2 regions of the Bacillus silvicola genome follow, and region 2 is predicted to be linked to the other one. Evidence: riboswitches for the same ligand, from Rfam matches in the RefSeq annotation. Region 2 holds a riboswitch; the other holds the start of a gene.
The links. A riboswitch is a leader RNA that binds a small molecule or an ion and turns the genes downstream of it on or off. The one in region 2 is predicted to bind thiamine pyrophosphate.
Positions count from the first base shown of each region.

Region 1: another riboswitch for thiamine pyrophosphate. It lies ahead of thiT (energy-coupled thiamine transporter ThiT); the one in region 2 lies ahead of thiC (phosphomethylpyrimidine synthase ThiC).

Region 1 is NZ_JBNGVC010000012.1:1,710,452-1,713,916, reverse strand. Features, by position in the region: gene ACP6L7_RS20945 (sensor histidine kinase) at 1-597, shown strand, start outside; gene thiT (energy-coupled thiamine transporter ThiT) at 805-1,464, opposite strand; TPP riboswitch at 1,550-1,651, opposite strand; gene ACP6L7_RS20935 (FeoA family protein) at 1,846-2,073, shown strand; gene feoB (ferrous iron transport protein B) at 2,070-3,465, shown strand, end outside.
Region 2 is NZ_JBNGVC010000013.1:1,501,221-1,504,685, reverse strand. Features, by position in the region: gene thiC (phosphomethylpyrimidine synthase ThiC) at 1-1,085, opposite strand, end outside; TPP riboswitch at 1,199-1,314, opposite strand; gene lldP (L-lactate permease) at 1,536-3,197, opposite strand.

The DNA.
Region 1 (3,465 bases), on a different contig from region 2:
ATTTCCATTTTAAAAGATGGGGTAGCTGAACATAAGAAAGACTACTATTTTCAGGCAATGGAAAAAGAAGTAGACAAGATGGATATACTAATTGTGGATATGCTTGAATTAGCTAAATTCGAGTCTGGCACGTATAACATGAAGATGGATTCTTTCTATATAGATGGAGCGATTGAAGAAATATGTGAACAGCTTTCACCGGAGATAGAGAAAAAAGAACTGAGTGTGCACAAACATATATGTCCAGCAGAAGTCATTGGAAATCAAAATAGAATTGAACAAGTAATTGTGAATTTTATTACGAATGCAATACGTTATACACCAGAAAAAGAAGATATTATTATTTCCACAATAGACGAGACGAATCATATAAAAGTGTGTATCGAAAATAAAGGTACTCACATTGAAGAAGAACAATTAGATAAAATTTGGGATCGTTTTTATCGAGTGGATGCAGCTCGCCAGCGTTCACAAGGTGGAACAGGGCTTGGTCTTGCAATTTCAAAGAATATTTTAGAACTGCATAATGCTGAATATGGGGTGAAGAATACCGAAGATGGTGTGTTATTTTACTTCTATTTACCGAAAAAAGCGTAGACAATATAATCTACGCTTTTTTAATTTATTTTCATATTATCTTTACCTAATCTTTATTTTGGAGCAGTATACTTTGAATAGAAAATGAGGTTATGTAAGGAGTCGATGAACCGTGCATAGCAATTGGCTAAGTATAATGGTATTTATTTTCTTTTGTGCATTTATTGTATTTTTAATTGATATTACGATGTGAAAAAAGAGCGCTCATTAAGCGCTCTTCTTTGCTCTATTCATTTGATAAGCACCGATGCTTTTGAATAAGCGTGGTGAAGTTGTAAATAAAAGAATTAGTAATACAGTACATAGTATGAAAGAGCCGATCATTGTACTGCCGTTTACAATTAATGAATATAAGACAGCTGATTGTCCTTTAGGTGCATATTGACCAAAGAAAATAATACCAGCAATAAAGTGACAGAAATAACGTGCAAAGCTGCCGACAAATGTGGCAAGGATAATGTAAACGAGTGCTTTTTTTCCCTTGTTTTGTTTTGGTTTATCTTTGCGATTACCGAAACTTGAATGCTCTGCATTATTGTTTTCTGAGGCAAGTGTTTTTTGAATTGGACGATAGAATAAACCAGCAAAGCCGATAAAGGCAAAGGCAACGAAGTACTCAATGAATGCTTGCACTGGTGTTAGAATGTAGGCATCACCTACGACAATTTGTAATAGTCCCCAAATTAAGCCACCTAAGAAAGCCATTTTGAAGCCCCAGCGGTATGCAATAATAAAAATAGGAATCATAGCAAATGAGATGGAACCGCCTGTTGGAAGTTTAATTGATAATGGTAAAATGTCGATAATCAAGGCGAAGGCTGCAAGAATAGCAGATTCGATCATCGCTTGTAAATTGGTGTTACGCATGTTGTCTCCCCCTAAATCCAAGTTGCACAAAAAAGAACATTATCATAGGAGGATACGAAATACGTAAATGAAAAAGAGGTATGTATTTCGGACGTTTGCACAATCCCTGCGTTAGCATTAACTAACAGGTTCTAAGGGTCGGAACGAAGTGTTCCCTCTCAGCGATAAGGCTCCCCCTGTGATAACGAGATTCTTTATTTGCTATTTTTTATTGTAAGCGAAATGGATGAGAATGGCAAATGAACCTCGTATGACAATAAGTGAAATATAATTGTATTGAAATGTTAATAAATATGAAGCAAAAAGATATAGTCCAATTGAAATAGAGTATGATATAATTTTTTTGAAAATAATTATCATTCTCTTCTGAGGGGGAAGGTTATGAGCTTAGTAGATATTAAAATTGGTGAGAAAGTGTTAGTAAAAAGTATTCAGTCGTTAGATAATTTACTAAAGAGAAGACTGGCTGCTTTCGGTCTCGCGGAAGGAAGCGAACTTCGCCTGAAACAGAAAGCGATGTTTAAAGGTCCTTGTACATTGGAGTGTCGCGGACAGTTAATTAGTATTCGTCATTGTGACGCGAAAATGATAAAGGTGGAATTAGCGTGAATAAGGTTGCTTTGCTAGGGAATCCAAATACAGGGAAAACATCATTATTTAATGCGCTCACTGGTTCTTATGAATATGTAGGAAATTGGAGCGGTGTAACAGTAGAAAAGAAGGTTGGTAAATTAAAAGATAAGCAAGGAACACTAATTGATTTACCAGGCGTTTATGATTTAAATCCAGTTTCACGTGATGAAGGTGTCGTTACAAACTTTCTACTAACAGACGAATTTCATCATATGTTAAATATAGTGGATTCTTCGCAATTTGAGCGAAATATGCATTTAACATTACAATTACTTGAATTTGGTAAGCCGGTTTCAATTGGTTTAAATATGATTGATGTGGCAAAGCAAAGAGGAATTGTTATTAATGTAAAACGATTATCAGAAATATTAGGTGTAACAGTCGTTCCTGTCGTTGCAAGAAGCGGAAAAGGCTGTGAAGAATTACTTGCTACTCTTCATGAAGAGAAACAAAAAGAGAAAAAGTCATTCATTATTTCATATGGTGTACAATTGGATGAAGGAATCGGAGAGGTAATTGCTCTTTTAGAGACAGCGAATTATGAGCATCCAAGATGGTTAGCCCTTCAATTTTTAAGCAATAACGAAGTAGTAGAAAAAGAAATGAAAGCATTACCAATTTATAAGGAACTTGTAGCCATTCGATCTCGTTTAGAAGGAAAACTTGATTGTACGTTAGAAGAGCACATTTACAAAACTCGTGAAGCGTATATTGAAAAGTTAAAAACAAATGTCATTCAGCATGAGAAAGAAGGAAAAATTCCTTTTTCGGAAAAAATCGATAAGTTAATTACACATAAAATTTTAGGACTTCCAATCTTTTTAGCAGTTATGTTTTTTATTTTTCAGGTTACGTTTACGTGGATTGGTACGCCTTTATCTGATACGCTTGATGGATTTTTTGGCGGACAACTTACTGATTGGGTTACAGCTGGGCTCACAAGTGTTGGGGCTTCTGATTTTATTCAAGCACTCGTTACAGAAGGTATTATTGCCGGTGTTGGTGCGGTATTAGTATTCGTTCCACAAATCTTTGCACTATTCTTTTTCATTTCATTATTAGAAGACTCGGGATATATGGCACGAATTGCAGTTGTTATGGATAGAATTATGGAATTTTTCGGTTTAAACGGAAAAGCGTTCATTCCGATGATTATCGGTTTTGGATGTAACGTTCCGGGGATTATGGCAGCGAGAACGATTGAACAGGAAAAAGAACGTTTACTTACAATCCTTGTAACACCGTTTATGTCTTGTTCAGCACGTTTACCTGTATATGCATTATTTGCGGGAGTGTTCTTCCCTCATAGTCAGGCGACTGTTGTATTTTCTTTATATGTGGCGGGTATAGTTCTTGCCCTATTAGTTA
Region 2 (3,465 bases):
GCTTCGTCATTTGCATCTGCAATCGAACCTGGACGTAATCCATCTCCAAGAGAGAACGAAACATCGTACTGCTTCATAATTTCACAAATCTCTTCAAAATGAGTATATAGGAAGTTTTCTTTATGATGGAATAAACACCACTGCGCCATAATCGAACCACCACGCGAAACAATACCTGTCGTACGCTTTGCAGTAATCGGAATGTAACGAAGTAATACGCCAGCGTGAATCGTAAAGTAATCAACGCCTTGCTCCGCCTGCTCAATTAACGTATCACGATACACTTCCCACGTTAAATCTTCTGCAATTCCATTTACTTTTTCAAGCGCTTGATAAATCGGCACTGTGCCAACTGGTACAGGTGCATTACGAATAATCCACTCACGCGTCGTATGAATGTTTTTACCTGTAGATAAATCCATAATCGTATCTGCCCCCCAGCGCGTTGCCCATGTCATCTTCTCTACTTCTTCTGCAATAGAAGACGATACAGCAGAGTTTCCGATATTTGCATTGACCTTCACGTGGAAGTTACGTCCGATAATCATCGGTTCTGCTTCTGGATGGTTAATATTCGCTGGTAAAATAGCGCGACCTTCCGCGATTTCCTTACGAACAAACTCAGGCTCTACTCCTTCACGAATCGCGACATATTCCATCTCAGACGTAATGATGCCATTACGCGCATAGTGCATTTGCGTAACATTTGCACCTTGCTTCGCTTTAAGCGGTTTGCGATCCATTTGCGGGAAAACAGGTGTATGTTTCGAAGCCACCTTTACACCGTCATCCTCCGGTTTCACTTCGCGCCCTTCGTATGCTTCTACATCACTACGCTCCAGTATCCAAGAGTGGCGTGGCGCCTGCAACCCCTTTTCCAGCTCCACTTTATACGCAGGATCTGTATAAGGACCGCTCGTATCATACACACGAATCGGCGGATTCGGAACGCCGTTTGTATCGCTTTGTTCAATCTCACGCATCGGCACTTTCATACCTTCGCGTGGTCCATCCACATATACTTTCTTACTTCCTGGTAAACTCGATTTCAATTCAATTTGCTCAACTGAAACAGATTGTTTCATAACTTATGTTGCCCCCCTGTACGTGACAAGGACGAGATATGGCCAGCGTATGCCAAAATAAAAAGAGCCAGGTCCATAAAAAAATAAGGACCTGGCTCATAAAAGACATCATTATGTAAAGCCGTTAACTTCCCTACGCTGGTACGAGCCAGATCAGGTCCAAAGGGTTAAGAAGATCACGCGCTTCTCTCTCAGCCTACGCATACGTTAGGCACCCCTAGTTTATCACTGATTTAATTTTCAATACTTTCCCATCATACACGATAATCTGAAAAATGCAAAGTTTATTTCTTTTGTTGTTTATCCCGCATTAACGGGCCGTAAGACCCCACCTCAAAATTCAGCGGAAGCAAAGAAGTTAGGTGGGGATCAACTGCCCGTAAAAGCCCGATTGGTTCAACTAATAATCAGTGGGGGATGAACAAAACCCCCACTGATTAAAGTTTCACTTTATGGAATCATCCACGTTAAATAATATGCTTGAACATACGTCATAATACCAACAATAATTACGAAGAACAAACTATGCTTCACTGTAAAGCGGAATAAATCTGATTCTTTTCCAGCAAGTCCAACTGCCGCACAAGCAATTGCAATCGATTGCGGAGAAATCATTTTTCCTGTTACACCGCCCGTTGTATTTGCTGCAACGAGAAGTACTTCAGATACACCGACTTGCTGCGCTGTAATCGCTTGTAAATTCGAGAACAGTGCATTCGCTGACGTATCAGACCCTGTTAAGAATACCCCAATCCAACCTAAGAATGGTGAGAAGAACGGGAATAGTCCGCCAGTTCCAGCAAGTGCTAACGCTAATGTAGAAGATAGACCAGAATAGTTTGCGATAAATGCGAATCCTAATACGAATCCGATAGATAGAATTGGCATCTTCAGTTCGTTTAACGTTTCTTTAAATGTTACTACTGCATCTTTTGCACTCATTTTCAAAATAAAGATAGAAATGATACAAGCAATTAAAATTGCTGTTCCCGTCGCTGATAAAATATCTAATTTCAAGATTGCTCCATACGGCGTTGGTTTATTTACAATTGGCTCTGCTTTCATTACTAAATTGTGCAAGCCCGGAACTTCAAACTTAAACACAAGACTTTCTAAAGCACCGCCCGGAGCAAATAACGCTTTAAAGAAACTTTGGCTCCAAATGACTACCATCACAGTCAAAATAATGAACGGAGACCATGCTTTTACGACTTTTCCTACTGTTAGTTTCGGCATAGATGTCACCGTCGTCGCCGCAGCTACTTCACTATTCGCTTCTTTAGATTGATAAATTTCTTTCGGCTGCCAAACTTTTAAGAATAGAGATAAACTCACTAAACTTACAAGTGCTGACGTAATATCAGGAAGTTCTGGTCCTAAAAATGTCGCTGTAATAAACTGTGTAATTGCAAATGAACTACCCGCTACAAATAGAGCAGGCCATGTTTGTCTTACCCCTTTAAATCCATCCATTAAAAATACGATAAAGAACGGAACAAATAATGATAAGAACGGTAATTGATGTCCAGCCATTTGCCCGATTTTATGCGGATCAATACCAGTTACTTGTCCAGCTACTGTAATCGGAATTCCCATCGCTCCGAATGCTACTGGTGCAGTATTTGCGATTAAACAAAGACCAGCCGCATATAAAGGATTTAAGCCAAGACCTGCAAGAAGTGCTGCCGTAATCGCTACTGGTGCACCAAATCCTGCTGCCCCTTCTAAAAATGCTCCAAATGAAAAACCGATTAAAATAACAAGTAAACGATGGTCATTCGTAATTGATAATACAGATGCACGAATAACATCAAATTGACCTGTTTTCACGGAAATTTTATATAAAAATACTGACATAATAATAATCCACGCAATTGGCCATAATCCGTATAAGAAACCGTATCCCGTCGCTGCCATTGCCATTGTGAATGGCATTTTATATGCAAATAAAGCCACCAAAATTGTAAGTACAACTGTAATAAATCCTGCCACATACCCCTTCATGCGGAAAACTGCTAAAGCTAAGAAAAAAAAGATAATCGGAATAAGTGCGACCGCTGCAGAAATCCAAATGTTCCCGAACGGATCATAAACTTGTGTCCATGTGTTCATTGTTCTCTCCCCCTCAATAATCCCCTTTTAAATAAACATAACCCCATCAATAGACTATCAGGTCATCATACCTTTAAGTCTAAAAATAAAAAACGTTTGAGAAAACGTTTTCATCTATTTCCATTTATACTTTATCACATCATTTTCCATTAAAAAAGATTTTTTTGAAAATTATATTATTTAATGCGAAAATCTTACAAAATCGTCACGTTCTTGTAATGTTCATCGATAGTAAGCTTGCAAAAATTATTGCATAATAATAGTATAA